DNA from 4 places in the Bradyrhizobium sp. USDA 4452 genome. Region 3 is predicted to be linked to each of the others. Evidence: predicted binding sites of a transcription regulator. Region 3 holds the regulator's gene; each other region holds the start of a gene.
What was found. The regulator HrcA, encoded in region 3, represses chaperone genes, less so after heat shock. The targets are predictions, from matches to a motif close to GTTAGCACTCNCNNNNNGNGAGTGCTAAC.
Positions count from the first base shown of each region.

Region 1: a site for HrcA is predicted at 1,477-1,505, ahead of groES (co-chaperone GroES). Genes of this name have one in related genera too.
Region 2: a site for HrcA is predicted at 2,098-2,126, ahead of groES (co-chaperone GroES). Genes of this name have one in related genera too.
Region 4: a site for HrcA is predicted at 2,174-2,202, ahead of ACVISU_RS14725 (co-chaperone GroES). Genes of this name have one in related genera too.

Region 1 is NZ_JBSSGK010000001.1:7,835,750-7,839,925, reverse strand. Features, by position in the region: gene ACVISU_RS36980 (NupC/NupG family nucleoside CNT transporter) at 1-35, shown strand, start outside; gene ACVISU_RS36975 (cupin domain-containing protein) at 196-765, opposite strand; gene ACVISU_RS36970 (usg protein) at 866-1,156, opposite strand; gene groES (co-chaperone GroES) at 1,549-1,863, shown strand; gene groL (chaperonin GroEL) at 1,908-3,548, shown strand; gene ACVISU_RS36955 (GIY-YIG nuclease family protein) at 3,667-3,954, opposite strand; gene ACVISU_RS36950 (DUF3313 domain-containing protein) at 4,065-4,176, opposite strand, start outside.
Region 2 is NZ_JBSSGK010000001.1:6,176,464-6,180,639, forward strand. Features, by position in the region: partial or broken gene ACVISU_RS29195 (3'-5' exonuclease) at 276-608, opposite strand; gene ACVISU_RS29200 (hypothetical protein) at 752-1,699, opposite strand; gene groES (co-chaperone GroES) at 2,169-2,483, shown strand; gene groL (chaperonin GroEL) at 2,569-4,176, shown strand, end outside.
Region 3 is NZ_JBSSGK010000001.1:4,441,795-4,445,970, forward strand. Features, by position in the region: gene hemW (radical SAM family heme chaperone HemW) at 1-31, opposite strand, end outside; gene rdgB (RdgB/HAM1 family non-canonical purine NTP pyrophosphatase) at 18-653, opposite strand; gene rph (ribonuclease PH) at 665-1,378, opposite strand; gene hrcA (heat-inducible transcriptional repressor HrcA) at 1,586-2,674, shown strand; gene grpE (nucleotide exchange factor GrpE) at 2,839-3,444, shown strand; gene ACVISU_RS21350 (VOC family protein) at 3,490-3,915, opposite strand; gene ACVISU_RS21355 (AraC family transcriptional regulator) at 3,984-4,176, opposite strand, start outside.
Region 4 is NZ_JBSSGK010000001.1:3,056,106-3,060,281, reverse strand. Features, by position in the region: gene groL (chaperonin GroEL) at 1-1,567, opposite strand, end outside; gene ACVISU_RS14725 (co-chaperone GroES) at 1,771-2,067, opposite strand; gene ACVISU_RS14720 (hypothetical protein) at 2,399-2,917, shown strand; gene ACVISU_RS14715 (protein phosphatase CheZ) at 3,279-4,055, opposite strand.

The DNA.
Region 1 (4,176 bases), 3.4 Mb from region 3:
GCCTGATGGGCGCGATCGTGGGGATGCTGACGTAGCCGTAGCCCGGATGGAGCAAAGCGCAATCCGGGGCGGTGCTGACCGTGTGCGTGAATCCCGGATTTCGCTTCGCTACATCCGGGCTACGATACGTTTTCTTCGTCATTCCGGGGCGGCGCCAACGGGTCGCGCGAACGCGCGCCCCGGAATGACAGAAAGCTACGCCTTCAACTCCACCGTCTTGAACTCGGCCGGCAGGATCACCTCCAGCAGTTCGACGTCGTCGGAATAATCCAAAATCATGTGCCGGATGCGCGGCGGCTGGGTCCAGGCGCTGCCTTCTCGCATCAGCGTCTCGCCTTCGCCTTCCATGTAGGTCTTCACCCAGCCCTTGAGCACATAAACCATCTGGAAGTCGACGTCGTGGAAGTGCAGCTTCGAGACTTCATCCGGATTGCACGGTCCCTGCAGCCGGATGACATGCGCCTGCGCGAGGCCATGAGAGGCTGCGGCGATACCGAGGTCGCGGTACTTGGCGTAGGCACGCAGCCCGTCGGCCTTGAAATCCTCTTCGCGGTGATGGCTGATCGCGACGCGCTGCTTCGGCCGCGCCTTGGTTGTCGCCTTGGTTGCCGCCTTGGCCGCGCTCTTCCTGGCCGCCGAAACGCGGCCTTTCGACTTGATGGTCTTGCGCGCGGACGATTTTTTTTTGGCGCCGGCGCCAAGCCCCGACCATTTCTTCTTCACCGCGGTCTTGGCTGCGGATCTCGATGCCGTCTTCTTGGCCATTGTTCGCCTCCCGTCTTCTTGCGACGGCGAAGGCTAACACAAGTCGCGCTGCGCGAAGTGGGCAAAGGCGCGCACCGCGCGCCCTGCCCGCCCGAGCGGATCAATGCAGCCGGAACACGCCGTCGACGGCGCGCAGTTCGGCCGGCTTGACCAGCTTGGAATGCGCCACCGTCACCGAAAACAGCGGGCCTTCGAGCTTCTGCTGCCAGAAGCTGAGGAAATCCTGCAACGCCGGAAATTTCGGAAACAGGTCGTAGTTCTGCCAGACATAGGTCTGCAGCAACGAGGGGTGATCCGGCATCCGATAAAGGATTTGCGCCGTCGTCAGCCCATACCCCAGCAACTGCTTCCGGAAATCGTCGGAAACACCCCCACCAACTCGCGAGTCCATGCCAACCTCCTGTGACGGAGCGCATTCACGTGGTGGCCAACCTCCCCGCCGGACCACCGGGCAATGGATGCGCTCACATGAGAGAAATGTGACGCACGCGACTAACCCATCACAAGCCCAAATGTTTAATAGGTTGTTGAAATTTCTTGCGTTAGCAGCAACTTACCGCATCTGCTAATAGCCGCAGTGCCCCTCGGTGCGGCATTAAGGATGCCGAAATGATCTCGGCATGTTTTGGCAGCCGTCATCCGCGAGTGCCAATTTTTCTGCTAGAGGCACTTGCCCGCCGCCAAGGCTTGACCTATCTCCTTCGCAACCAGCCTGGCACTCGCCGGGCTGGACTGCTAACACTCCAAAAATCTACAGCATCCGCAAATATTTAGGAGGACTGCATGCAATTCCGTCCGCTTCACGACCGCGTCGTGGTCAAGCGCATCGACGCCGAAGAGAAGACTGCTGGCGGCATCATCATTCCGGACAGCGCCAAGGAAAAGCCCTCGCAGGGCGAAGTCATCGCCGTCGGCCCGGGCGGCCGCGATGAAGCCGGCAAGCTGATCCCCATCGACGTCAAGGTCGGCGACCGTGTCCTGTTCGGCAAGTGGTCCGGCACCGAGGTCAAGATCGACGGCGAAGACCTGCTGATCATGAAGGAAAGCGACATCATGGGCGTGCTCGACGTCCCCGCTTCCAAGAAGAAGGCGGCCTAAGCGCCTCCCTCCCTCCCAGGTAAACCTCTCAAGGAAAAACTCAGATGGCAGCTAAAGAAGTCAAATTCTCCGTCGAGGCGCGCGACAAGATGCTGCGCGGCGTCGACGTTCTCGCCAACGCGGTGAAGGTCACGCTCGGTCCGAAGGGCCGCAACGTGGTGCTCGAAAAGTCGTTCGGCGCTCCCCGCATCACCAAGGACGGCGTCACCGTCGCCAAGGAGATCGAGCTCGAGGACAAGTTCGAGAACATGGGCGCCCAGATGGTGCGCGAAGTCGCCTCCAAGTCCGCTGACGCGGCCGGCGACGGCACCACCACGGCGACCGTGCTCGCCCAGGCGATCGTGAAGGAAGGCGCCAAGTCGGTCGCCGCCGGCATGAACCCGATGGATCTGAAGCGCGGTATCGACCTCGCGGTCGAAGCCGTCGTTGCGGACCTCCAGAAGAACTCGAAGAAGGTCACCTCGAACGAGGAGATCGCCCAGGTCGGCACCATTTCGGCCAACGGCGATGCCGAGATCGGCAAGTTCCTCGCCGACGCCATGAAGAAGGTCGGCAACGAGGGCGTGATCACGGTCGAGGAAGCCAAGTCGCTCGAGACCGAGCTCGACGTCGTCGAGGGCATGCAGTTCGACCGCGGCTACATCTCGCCCTACTTCGTCACCAACGCCGACAAGATGCGCGTTGAGATGGACGACGCCTACATCCTGATCAACGAGAAGAAGCTCTCCTCGCTGAACGAGCTGCTGCCGCTGCTCGAGGCCGTGGTGCAGACCGGCAAGCCGCTGGTGATCGTCGCTGAGGACGTCGAAGGCGAAGCCCTCGCCACCCTCGTCGTCAACCGCCTGCGTGGCGGCCTGAAGGTCGCGGCCGTCAAGGCTCCGGGCTTCGGCGATCGCCGCAAGGCCATGCTGCAGGACATCGCGATCCTGACCGGCGGCCAGGCCATCTCGGAAGACCTCGGCATCAAGCTCGAGAACGTCACGCTGCAGATGCTCGGTCGCGCCAAGAAGGTGATGATCGACAAGGAAAACACCACGATCGTCAACGGCGCCGGCAAGAAGGCCGACATCGACGCCCGCGTTGCCCAGATCAAGGCGCAGATCGAGGAGACCACCTCGGACTACGACCGTGAGAAGCTGCAGGAGCGTCTCGCCAAGCTCGCAGGCGGCGTCGCGGTGATCCGCGTCGGCGGCGCGACCGAAGTCGAGGTGAAGGAGCGCAAGGATCGCGTTGATGACGCGATGCACGCGACCCGCGCGGCAGTCGAGGAAGGCATCGTCCCGGGCGGCGGCGTCGCCCTGCTCCGTGCTTCCGAGCAGCTCAAGGGCCTGCGCACCAAGAACGACGACCAGAAGACCGGCGTCGAGATCGTGCGCAAGGCGCTGTCGGCTCCGGCTCGCCAGATCGCGATCAACGCCGGTGAAGACGGCTCCGTCATCGTCGGCAAGATCCTGGAGAACAAGGCCTACAACCACGGCTTCGACTCCCAGACCGGCGACTATGCCGACCTCGTCAAGAAGGGCATCATCGACCCGACCAAGGTCGTCCGTACCGCGATCCAGAACGCTGCCTCGGTTGCCGCGCTCCTGATCACCACGGAAGCCATGGTTGCCGAGCTGCCGAAGAAGAACGCCGGCGGCCCCGCGATGCCTCCGGGCGGCGGCATGGGCGGCATGGACTTCTAAGTCCAGCCTCTCAAGGCAATTTGCGAATGCGAAACCCCGGCAGCGATGCCGGGGCTTTTGTTTGTGTCGTCATTCCGGGGCACGCGAAGCGTGAGCCCGGAATCCATAACCACGAATGTCAGTTGGATATTCCCGGAAAGAGATCGACCCACCCGGGATTTTGCTCTTCAATCAGCCGCACCTTCCAATCGCGCCGCCATTTCTTCAGTTCTTTCTCCCGTGTGATCGCGGTGGCCGCGTCGTCGTAGATTTCAAACCAGACCAGCTTGTTGACCCCGTATCGTGACGTGAACCCGGGAGCCGCTTTGGTTCGGTGCTCGTGGACGCGACGCACGATGTCGTTCGTCACACCCAGATAGCGGGTGCCGTGCTTCCTGCTGGCAAGGAGATAGACGTAGTAGGCCATCTCGACAGCCGTGGTTATGGATTCCGGGCTCGGCGCTACGCGCCGCCCCGGAATGACGAAGGATAGTTTTCCGGGACGCGTCGCTCAATACGTTGCCGCAGTCTTGCCTATCACTCCACCTTCGCCGCAACCGGTCCCTTGTCGGTCCAGTCCGGCGGCACGCCGGCGCTGTCGCCGACCATGCCGATGAGACCGGGCGCACGCCCGAACGCTTCGCACGCC
Region 2 (4,176 bases), 1.7 Mb from region 3:
TGGAGGGCAAGTACGACAATGGGATTACGGATGCGAAATAAGTTGTGAAACGCTTCGAATGCTACCAGTGCTAGGGAGGCAAATCCAGTCCGTCATCGAGCCAAAATGCGGTCTCCCAAGACGCTCGTGGGAAATTCGCCGCTCGAACCGAAATGTCCGAAGCGTACCAAGCGATCGTTGAGCGATACAGCAGCCGTCGACGGCGGCGCTCGGCATGCAGCCTCATCTTTTCAGGACCTGGCGAGGGTTTCGTCAAGCTGCAGTCAAGCCCGTTCTCAGCGCCACATGCCGCGCATTCGGGCACCGATGTCGATCCGAGGACCTCGGCCAGCACCGCGCGCGGCCGCCGCAGCCGACATACTGGGCCAATTCGTCCTCTCGAACAGATTTAGCCGCTTCTCCGGAATGAAGCGGGTCCGTGACGCATAGACGTGACGGTCTCCTTGGGAATGCTGTCCGTGCGTGAAGAAGCGCTGCGGCACGACCAAGTGGAGGTGATCCTTCGCCCGCGTCATCGCGACGTACAGCAGTCGACGCTCTTCCTCGAGTTCAGCGGAGGTGCCGGCACCCAAATCTGAAGGCATGCAGCCGTCAACCACGTTGAGTGAATTTGCGTCGTTGCACTTTTCGCCGGGCCGGTCGTTCGCGATGGCCGAACGGGGAGGCGGCTTCTCGCTGCAATTCGGCCGCGGCGATCGGAAGAATTCCGGAGAGGGCAGCAGGTCTGCGGCCGACAAGCGGCCTTAGCCAATCATTCCTGGTCAATGAATCGACCGTGTTTCGTCAAGGCGGGAATCAAAACACTGTCGGCGAACTTACAGCCCGTCGATAGAATCGGTTTTTGGCCAGTTTTCTTGGCTTCTTCTGGAGCGTGGCCATCCCCGGCAGCGAGGCGAACTACCATGGGCGCGTATCCTGGCTCCCACGCTTGCGCGGAAGGAAAGTTGGTCCGGAGGCTACAGAGAATGGCCATGCCGGCATGATCGAGGTCGCCCCAGAAGGCTGCGTCGACGTCGATGTCGCTGTAGAAGGCCGCGTCGAAGGCCTCTAACTCGGTTGCAGCAGAGACAGCGTCCAGACAATAGAACGCCCTAGAGCCGGACGATTTTCGCATCCGTCCGGCCGTTCCCATGAAGCCGCTAGAATAGATCAAGGCAGCGCCGGCATAGGGAGTGAATCGTCCATGCGTGAGCGCTTCTCTGGCGTCGCGGATCGCGCGCTCGAATGACGCCTTGTTCTCGATGAACAGTATCCAGGAAAAAGCTCCCGAAAAATAAATGTTCAGATGGATCGGCTGAGCGGGGTAGGGACATTCCGCCATTCCAAGCAAAGCCGCAATGAGGTCGGACCGGTTGTCGAGGACCTTCGATAGTCCCCAGAACGTTCGGCTTGATACCTCCCGCAAATGTAGGCTTTCTCGTTCATCGTATAGGGCGCGGATCGAGATCAGACGACCGAAGACGTCGACTGCGGATCGTCCCGGGATGGAGATGGGAAGATCGCCAATGGCGTTCTTGATATCGTCACCGAGCTCGCTGGATCGGACCAGAGAGCGCCATTCCTCCGAATACTTCAGGCCAGGCCGTGGCCGGCTATAGAAGGTGCGAAGGCGACGGTCGGCAGAAGTTCGCAGCGCACGAAAGGCTGTTAAGAGACGGAAGGTCTGTGCGACCTCGTCAGAGCTGTTCTTAGTCGACAAGGGAGCTCCATACTCGACTAAAGCTTAGATCGCCCGATCCCAAATGCAAACAGGGAGTTAATCGTAACAATACGGACAGGACATGGATGAGGGTAGCCGCGGGAAATGTGACGTTGCGTCACTCGGTGGCCAAGCGGGGTTTTGATCACGTCGCGAGGCTCCGGAAGGTAAGGCGCCGAATCCTTCACCGCGAGCACGACTGGAGAGCAGGGGGTAGGCGGCGGCAGGTCGATGCGCGAAGGCTGGAACTCCGTCTTGCGCGAGCCGGCTGCCGACATCGTTCGGATATTCGAAGCCGACGCGCGCCATGTACCGGGTCGCATTCGACGTGAGCTGCATTTTTCTGCCAGAGTCCCTTGCTCCCGCAAAAATCCAATCCTATTTCAGCTCGGCCCGTGATTAGCACTCGCGGGAATCGATTGCTAATACCTGAAAATCCTCAAATCGTGCAAATGCTTAGGAGGGCTGCATGAAATTCCGTCCACTTCACGACCGCGTCGTGGTCAAGCGCATCGACGCCGAAGAGAAGACCGCGGGTGGCATCATCATTCCGGACAGTGCCAAGGAGAAGCCGTCGCAGGGCGAAGTCGTCGCCGTTGGCCCCGGCGGCCGCGACGAGAGCGGCAAACTGACCCCGATCGACGTCAAGGTCGGCGACCGCGTCCTGTTCGGCAAGTGGTCGGGCACCGAGGTCAAGATCGACGGCGAAGACCTGCTGATCATGAAGGAAAGCGACATCATGGGCGTGCTCGACGTCCCCGCTTCCAAGAAGAAAGCCGCCTAACCAACCGCTCGCACCGCTCACCCCTGAGGAGCGCCTGCCGGGCGCCTCGCCAAGGGTGGGACCAAGACAACTCAGGGAAACCAATATGTCAGCCAAAGAAGTCAAATTCGGCGTAGACGCACGCGACCGCATGTTGCGTGGTGTCGACATCCTCGCCAACGCGGTGAAGGTCACTCTCGGTCCGAAGGGCCGCAACGTGGTGCTCGACAAGTCGTTCGGCGCTCCCCGCATTACCAAGGACGGCGTCACCGTCGCCAAGGAGATCGAGCTCGACGACAAGTTCGAGAACATGGGCGCCCAGATGGTGCGCGAAGTCGCCTCCAAGTCCGCTGACGCGGCCGGCGACGGCACCACCACCGCCACCGTGCTCGCGGCTGCGATCGTCCGCGAGGGCGCCAAGTCGGTCGCCGCCGGCATGAACCCGATGGATCTGAAGCGCGGTATCGACCTCGCGGTCGAGGCCGTCGTGGCCGACCTCCAGAAGAACTCGAAGAAGGTCACCTCGAACGAGGAGATCGCCCAGGTTGGCACCATTTCGGCCAACGGCGATGCCGAGATCGGCAAGTTCCTCGCCGACGCCATGAAGAAGGTCGGCAACGAGGGCGTGATCACGGTCGAGGAAGCCAAGTCGCTCGAAACCGAACTCGACGTCGTCGAGGGCATGCAGTTCGACCGCGGCTACATCTCGCCCTACTTCGTGACCAACGCCGACAAGATGCGCGTTGAGATGGACGACGCCTACATCCTCATCAACGAGAAGAAGCTCTCCTCGCTGAACGAGCTGCTGCCGCTGCTCGAGGCCGTGGTGCAGACCGGCAAGCCGCTGGTCATCGTCGCTGAAGACGTCGAAGGCGAAGCGCTCGCCACCCTCGTCGTCAACCGCCTGCGTGGCGGCCTGAAGGTCGCGGCCGTCAAGGCTCCGGGCTTCGGCGATCGCCGCAAGGCCATGCTGCAGGACATCGCGATCCTGACCGGCGGCCAGGCGATCTCGGAAGACCTCGGCATCAAGCTCGAGAACGTCACCCTCAACATGCTCGGTCGCGCCAAGAAGGTGATGATCGACAAGGAAAACACCACGATCGTCAACGGCGCCGGCAAGAAGGCCGACATCGAGGCGCGGGTCACCCAGATCAAGGCGCAGATCGAGGAGACCACCTCGGACTACGACCGTGAGAAGCTGCAGGAGCGTCTCGCCAAGCTCGCGGGCGGCGTCGCGGTGATCCGCGTCGGCGGCGCGACCGAGGTCGAGGTGAAGGAGCGCAAGGATCGCGTTGATGACGCGATGCATGCGACCCGCGCGGCGGTCGAGGAAGGTATCGTCCCAGGCGGCGGCGTCGCTCTGCTCCGTGCCGCCGAACAGCTCAAGGGCCTGCGCACCAAGAACGACGACCAGAAGACCGGCGTCGAGATCGTACGCAAGGCGCTGTCCGCGCCGGCCCGCCAGATCGCGATCAACGCCGGTGAAGACGGTTCCGTGATCGTCGGCAAGATCCTCGAGAAGGAACAGTACGCCTACGGTTTCGACTCGCAGACTGGCGAGTACGGCAACCTGGTGTCCAAGGGCATCATCGACCCGACCAAGGTCGTGCGCACGGCGATCCAGAACGCCTCCTCCGTGGCGGCGCTGCTGATCACCACCGAGGCCATGGTCGCCGAGCTGCCGAAGAAAGCCGCAGCCGGCCCGGCCATGCCC
Region 3 (4,176 bases):
CGCCGAAAGCTTCTCGTTCAGCGTGGCTCAAGGCAGATCTCCGCGAGCTTCACGAAGGCGCGCGCGCGATGCGACAGGCCGAGTCCGAGCGGCGGCAGGCCGTGCTTCTCGATGCTGCTCATCTCGCCGAAGGTCCGCGTGTATCCGTCGGGCAGGAACGCCGGATCATAGCCGAATCCGGCGGTGCCGCGCGGCGGCCAGACCAGGGTTCCGTCGACCCGGGCCTCGACCTCTTCGAGGTGATCGTCGGGCCAGGCCACGCACAGCGCTGAGACGAAGTGCGCCTTGCGTTGCTCCGGCGTCGTGGCACCGCGTTCTTGCAGCAGGCGCTCGATCCGCGTCATCGCCGCCATGAAATCCTTGCCGTCGCCCGCCCAGCGCGCCGAGTAGATCCCGGGTGCGCCGTCGAGCGCGTCGACCACGAGGCCGGAATCGTCGGCGAAGGCCGGCAGTCCCGTCGCCTTTGCCGCGGCGATGGCCTTGATCGCGGCATTGGCGCGAAAGGTGTCGCCGGTCTCCTCGGGCTCGGCGAGGCCGAGATCGCCGGCCGACAACGCCTCGACGCCATGCGGCGCCAGCAGTTCCCGCATCTCGGCAAGCTTGCCGGGATTATGGGTGGCGATCACGAGCCTTCCGGTGATTCGGCGATGCATGGCCAATCTGACTACGCCACCGCGATCTTTTGCAAGTCGACCAGACGCGCGACACCTTTGCGCGCCAGGGCCATCAGCGCCAGGAATTCGTCCTGCGAGAACGGCGTCTTCTCGGCGGTGCCCTGCACCTCGATGATGCGGCCGTCGCCGGTCATGACGAAATTGGCGTCGGTGTCGGCCTCGGAGTCCTCGGCATAGTCGAGATCGAGCACCGGCGTGCCCTGGTAGATGCCGCAGGAGATCGCCGCCACGTTGTCGCGCAACACGTTGGTCTTCAGCATGTTGCGGGTCTTCATCCAGTTGATGCAGTCGGCCAGCGCCACCCAGGCACCGGTGATCGAGGCGGTGCGGGTGCCGCCATCGGCCTGGATGACGTCGCAATCGACCGTGATCTGGCGCTCGCCGAGCGCCTCGAGGTCGACGGCGGCGCGCAGCGAGCGGCCGATCAGCCGCTGGATCTCGACCGTGCGGCCGCCCTGCTTGCCGGCGGAGGCCTCGCGGCGGGTGCGTTCCAGGGTGGCGCGCGGCAGCATGCCGTATTCGGCGGTGACCCAGCCGCGGCCCTGGCCCTTCAGCCATGGCGGCAGCCGCTCTTCCAGCGTGGCGGTCACCAGTACGTGGGTGTCGCCGAACTTCACCATGCAGGAACCCTCGGCATATTTGACGACGCCGCGTTCCAGCGACACGGGACGCAGTTCATCGGGCGCACGGCGGCTTGGCCGCATGGAAATCCTCCAGAATTCCGAGAGATTAAGGCTGGGCGTGCTTGTAGGAGGGGGAAGCGGCAGCGGCAAGGGTCTTGCCAAGGGTTTTGGCGGGGTTTTGGCTGGGGTTTTCGACCCCGGTGTGGCCCGGTACCTGGGGGCCGAATGCATGCTTGTCACCGGCCTTCCGGATCGACAAATTAGGCAGCAATTGTGAGGGACTGGAGTGTGACTCACCACGATCCGATAGGCCTGATCGCGCCGCATGCCGGGCTCGCCCAGCTCAACGAGCGGTCGCGCGACATTTTTCGTCAAATCGTCGAAAGCTATCTCGCGACCGGCGAGCCGGTCGGCTCGCGCAACATCTCGCGCCTGATCGCATTACCGCTGTCGCCGGCCTCGGTCCGCAATGTGATGTCGGATCTCGAGCAGCTCGGCCTGATCTATGCGCCGCACACCTCGGCCGGCCGGCTGCCGACCGAGCTTGGCCTGCGTTTCTTCGTCGACGCCCTGATGCAGGTCGGCGACCTCACCGAGGCCGAGCGGCAATCGATCCAGACCCAGCTCGCCGCCGTCGGACGTGCGCAATCGGTCGAGGCGGCGCTCGGCGAAGCGTTGACCCAACTGTCGGGGCTGACCCGCGCGGCTGCGGTGGTGCTGACGCAGAAGTCGAATGCGCGGCTGAAGCACATCGAATTCGTGCGGCTGGAGCCGGAGAAGGCGCTGGTCGTGCTGGTCGGCGAGGACGGCCAGGTCGAGAACCGGGTGCTGGCGCTGCCGCCCGGTGTTCCGTCGTCGGCCCTGACGGAGGCAACCAATTTCCTCAACGCGCGAATCCGCGGCCGGACGCTGGCCGAAGCGCGGCTCGAGCTCGAGACGGCATTGGCGCAAAACCGCGCCGAACTCGATCAGCTCACCCAGAAGGTCGTCGCGGCCGGCATCGCGAGCTGGTCCGGCGGCGAGAGCGAGGACCGCCAGCTGATCGTGCGCGGTCACGCCAACCTGCTCGAGGATCTGCATGCGCTCGACGATCTCGAACGCATCAAGTCGCTGTTCGACGATCTCGAGACCAAGCGCGGCGTGATCGATCTGCTCGGCCGAGCCGAGCGCGGCGAGGGCGTGCGGATCTTCATCGGTTCGGAGAACAAGCTGTTCTCGCTGTCGGGTTCCTCCACCATCATCGCGCCCTATGGCGACGCCCAGGGCCGGATCGTCGGCGTCCTCGGCGTGATCGGACCGACGCGATTGAACTATGCGCGGGTGATCCCGACCGTCGATTATGCCGCGCGCATCGTCAGCAAGATGCTGGGCGGCTGACCGGAGTGCATTTCGCTTTCATTTGACGGGTTTTCGTCACCCAAGTCGGAGGTTCCTGTTCCCGAAGGCGGCATGTTGCGCTTGATTTTCGCCGCCCAAAGCACGATATCCCGGCAAGCAATCCCCAAGATTTGAACCGACGCGAGTTTTCGAGAAGGCAAGCCATGACCGATCCGAACCGGGCCAATGACAACACCGAGAATTCGGCGCCGACGGGTGAGCCCGTGGTCTCGAAGCCCTACATCATGCCTGACGATCCCGAAGTGGGATCGGCTGAGGCGCTGGCCAAGGAACTCGCCGAGGCGAAGGACCGGACGCTGCGCACACTGGCCGAGATGGAGAATCTCCGTCAGCGCACCCGCCGCGAGGTCGCCGACGCCAAGATCTACGGCATCACCGGCTTCGCTCGCGACGTGCTCGATATCGCCGACAATCTGCAGCGCGCGCTCGACGCCGTGCCGGCCGAGACCAAGGAAGCGGCCGATCCCGGCCTGAAGGCGCTGATCGAAGGCGTCGAGCTGACCGAGCGGTCGCTGCTCAACGCGCTGGAGAAGAACGGCGTCAAGAAGTTCGATCCGATCGGAGAGAAGTTCGATCCGAACTTCCAGCAGGCGATGTTCGAGGTGCCGGACACCTCGGTGCCGTCGGGCACCGTGGTGCAGGTCGTGCAGGCCGGCTACATGATCGGCGAGCGCATCCTGCGTCCGGCGCTGGTCGGCGTCTCCAAGGGCGGCGCCAAGGCGGCTCCGAGCGCCGACATCACGGTCTGATCCAACCGACTTTGACTGCGAGAGTGTGAGCGCGCTGTCGTGGCTTCACGGCAGCGGCTTCTCATGCGCCTTCGGCCAATAGGTGCCGAAACTCCAGAGATTTCCTTCCGGGTCACGGCAGGCGAAATCACGGCTGCCATAATCCGTGTCACGTAGTTCCATTTCGATTTTGGCTCTCGCCGCCCGAGCCTTCGCATACAGGGCGTCGGGATCGTTGACGGCGATGTAGATTGAATCGGTGCGGCGGCCGGCGACATCGCCGACTATTTTGCCATAGGCATCGTCGCGGCTCTGGCCGAGCATCAGCATCGAGGAACCGTAGGCGAGCTCGGCGTGGTGGATCACGCCGCCGTCGCGATAGACCACGTGTTCGGTGAATCCGATCACGGCCTTGAGCCAGCCGATCATCGCCTCGGCGTCCTTGCAGCGCAGGGTCGGATAGATGCGTGGCGGTTCGATGTCGTGCGTCATGGCGGCTCACCTCGTTGGCTGATGACGCCACTCTGCACGAGGCAATGCGGCTTCGGCTTGAAGGTTTGTTACCAGTCGGGCTGCAGCTCGCCGGAATGGGACAGCCGGCTGTCGGTCAACGTCAGGCGGCGTGCCCAGGCGGTCGGTGATTCCCCGGCAAACTCGACGAATTCACGCACAAGATGGGCTTGATCGGCATAGCCGCTCTCGGCAGCAATTGCGGCCCAGCCGTCGGCCGCGCCAGCCTGCGCAAGCCGGCAA
Region 4 (4,176 bases), 1.4 Mb from region 3:
CGACCATGGCTTCGGTGGTCACCAGGAGGCCGGCCACCGAGGAGGCGTCCTGCAGCGCAGTGCGCACCACCTTGGCGGGGTCGATGATGCCCTTGTCGACCATGTCGACATAGTCCTCGGTCTGGGCGTCGAAGCCGAAGGTCTCCGACTTGTTCTCGAGGATCTTGCCGACCACGATCGAGCCCTCGACGCCGGCGTTCTCCGAGATCTGGCGGACCGGAGCTTCGAGTGCCTTGAGCACGATGTTGATGCCGGCCTGGACGTCGGCATTCGGGTTGGTGAGACGGCCGACCGCCTTCTTGGCGCGCAGCAGCGCAACGCCGCCGCCCGGCACGATGCCTTCCTGCACCGCAGCGCGGGTCGCGTTCAGCGCGTCCTCGACACGGTCCTTCTTCTCCTTGACCTCGACCTCGGTCGCGCCGCCGACCTTGATGACGGCAACGCCGCCGGCGAGCTTGGCAAGACGCTCCTGCAGCTTCTCACGGTCGTAGTCCGAGGTGGTTTCCTCGATCTGCGCCTTGATCTGGCCAACGCGGGCGTCGATGTCCTTCTTCTTGCCGGCGCCCTTGACGATCGTGGTGTTCTCCTTGTCGATCACGATCTTGCCGGCACGGCCCAGCATGTTGACCGTGACGTTCTCGAGCTTCATGCCGAGGTCGTCGGAGATCAGCTGACCGCCGGTCAGGATCGCGATGTCCTCCAGCATCGCCTTGCGGCGATCGCCGAAGCCCGGCGCCTTGACGGCGGCGACCTTGAGGCCGCCGCGCAGGCGGTTGACCACCAGCGTCGCCAGCGCCTCGCCCTCGACGTCCTCGGCGAGAATCAAGAGCGGACGGCCCGACTGCACCACCGCTTCCAGCACCGGCAGCATCGACTGCAGGCCGGTCAGCTTCTTCTCGTGCAGCAGGATGTAGGCATCCTCGAGCTCGGCGGTCATCTTCTCGGCGTTGGTGATGAAGTAGGGCGACAGGTAGCCGCGGTCGAACTTCATGCCCTCGACGATGTCGACCTCGGTCTCGAGCGACTTGTTCTCCTCGACGGTGATGACGCCCTCGTTGCCGACCTTCTGCATCGCCTGCGCGATCATCTTGCCGATGGCGGCATCGCCATTGGCGGAGATGGTGCCGACCTGGGCGACTTCGGAGGAGGAGGCGACCGCCTTGGCGCGCTTCTCGATGTCCTTGATCACGGCGGCGACCGCGGTGTCGATGCCGCGCTTGAGATCCATCGGGTTCATGCCGGCGGCGACCGACTTGGCGCCCTCGCGGACGATGGCCTGCGCCAGCACGGTCGCGGTGGTGGTGCCGTCGCCGGCGGTGTCGTTGGTCTTGGAAGCGACCTCGCGCAGCATCTGCGCGCCCATGTTCTCGAACTTGTCGTCGAGCTCGATCTCCTTGGCGACGGTGACGCCGTCCTTGGTGATGCGGGGCGCGCCGAAGCTCTTCTCGATGACGACGTTGCGGCCCTTCGGGCCGAGCGTCACCTTCACGGCATTGGCGAGCACGTCGACACCGCGCAGCATGCGGTCGCGGGCGTCTCCGGCGAATTTTACGTCCTTGGCAGCCATTGATTTGAACTCCTGGAATGTCTGTGAATTGCTTGCCGTCTGTTGACGCTCGTCATCGCCGGGCAAAAGCACGAAGTGCGTCTTCGTGCTAGGTGACCCGGCGATCCATCGTTTTGGTAAGATTCTTCGGAAGCGTGATGGATGCCCGGGTCAAGCCCGGGCATGACAGCTGAGGGCGCGGCGGCCCTCGGAGATGCTGGCGCTTACGCCAGCACGCCCATGATGTCGGACTCCTTCATGATCAGGAGCTCCTGGTTGTCGAGCTTGACCTCGGTGCCCGACCACTTGCCGAACAGCACGCGGTCGCCGACCTTGAGGTCGATCGGGATCAGCTTGCCGGCCTCGTCCCGGCCCCCCGGGCCGACGGCGACGATCTCGCCTTGGGACGGCTTCTCCTTGGCCGAGTCCGGAATGATGATGCCGCCCTTGGACTTCTCCTCGGCATCGATACGCTTGACCACGACGCGGTCATGCAGTGGGCGGAAGGTGGATTTAGCCATGACGTTTCCTCTTGAAGGTCCTCTTGGAGGCTCGGTTTCAGGTCCGGTTCATCGAGACCGGCGTTGAATACCGGCCCGGTCGGCGCCAGGCAGGACGCCCGGCGCATTTAGCAATCGTGGTGCAAGAGTGCTAATTGTGCGCCGGGAAATATGGCTTGGCGCAGTTTCTGTCAAGCAAACGGGTTAAGGCCTTGGTGAGGCCAATATAGGATGGTGGACCGGAAACCAAATCGTAGCGATGACGTAATTTTGTCAGACGTCATTGCTCCGCCTTAAGTTTTACGCTTGGCTGCATGACGGGTGCGGCCGGGAGATAGTTCGGGGGATGCATATGATCAGGTCACTCAACGCGCGATTGGTCGCACGGTTCGCGGCTGTCTCGGCGCTGACGACGCTTTTGGGGGCGTGCGGCAGCATGAGCCTGCCGTCGCTGTCGTCGAATCCCGAACCGGGGCCGGTCGAGCCGGGGGTGGCCCCGGAGATGCCGGCGAGCATCCGCGCCGACGAGATCGTCGGCCGCTGGGGCCTCGCCTCGTTCCAGAATCCCGCCGACCGCGCCCGCACCGAGGCCGCCGCGCGCGGCCAGTGCAAGCAGCCTTACGTGATCGGCGCGGGCCAGAACGGCGGCGTCATCATGCATCTGGCCGACCAGGCCACCCCGCAGGAACTGCGGCTGAAGGGTTCCCCCAGCGGCAAGAACTATATCGGCCCGCCCGGACCTGTGCCCGGCGAGCAGGACCGTGAGATCCTCTCGTTCGACGGCCGGGTCATGATCACCCGCTTCGTCGACAAGGACGCCGCCACCCGCTACGGCAACATGGTCTATGTCCGCTGCGCCCCGAGGGCGTAACGGCGGGCTTCGAGCTATCTACGGATCTAGCGCCCCGCAGGCGGTGCACCAATCCCCCTGTGGGAGAGGTCGGATTGCATCGTCAGATGCAATCCGGGTGAGGGTCTCTCTCCGCGAGTCCCACTCTGGTCCGAAAACGCCGAGACAACCCCTCATCCGGCGCTTCGCGCCACCTTCTCCCACAGGGGAGGAGGGAACGGGCGGTCATTGCGAGGAGCAAAGCGACGAAGCAATCCATCCTGCCGCATGTGCGGAACGATGGATTGCTTCGCTTCGCTCGCAATGACGGCCGGACAGGCTGTGGCCCAAACAAAAACGCCGGCCCTTGAGGCCGACGCTTTTCGTTCTCGTTCGACAAGCCTCAATTGAACATTGCGTCGATGTCGTCCTGCGAGGCGTGGCCGGCGTCGCCGTCGAGCTTCGGGCCGTTGAGCAGGCGGGCGTCGCCCTCGCGGGTGTCGACGATCGGCGTCGCATGCGACTTGATGGCGTCGACGCCGCCCCAGATGTTCATCATCTCGTTGATGTGCTGTTCGATGAACTTCATCGTCTGCATCACCTTGCTGATGCGCTGGCCGGTGAGGTCCTGAAAGTTGCAGGCCTCGAAGATCGAGACCACGCGCTCCTGAATATCTTCGCTGAGCCGCTTCTGCTGATCGGGCGTGACGTTGTTGGCGAGCGCGGTCGCGGCCTGGTCGATCGCCTCCACCGCCTCGAGGATCAGCTGGGTGGCCTGTTCGGTGCCGCCGACCACGGCGCCGAGCTCGCCATTGACCTTGGCCATCTCCTCGCCGTTGAAGCTCTTGCCGTGCAGCACGGCGATCTCGCGTTTGGTGCGGCTGATCGCGTCGTGGATCAGGTCGAGCTCGACCTTGAGCTTCTCGCATTGTTCGACCTGCGCGCGGTAGGTCTCGAGCAGTGCGTGCGTCTCGGCGACTTCGCGGGCGACCGCGGCATCGACGCTGTCGCCGGTGCGCTGCGCCGGCGTCGCGGCCATCTGGGCGCGGATCGAGCGAAGCTCCGCCATGATCTCCCGATGCATCGGACCGAGCTCGGCGCTGCCGGCAACTTCCGGCTCCGGCATCACGACTTCGCCCATCGCCTGCTCGACACGAAAACGCTTGCGCTTCACTGACATGATTTTCATTCCCGCCCCTTCACTGCCGTCCGTTCTAGCGAGAGGTGATTTAACGTCAGGTTCACGCGGGAACAGTTTGCGCCGCCCGTGCGCAACCGCTGCGATACCGGCGATTAACCAT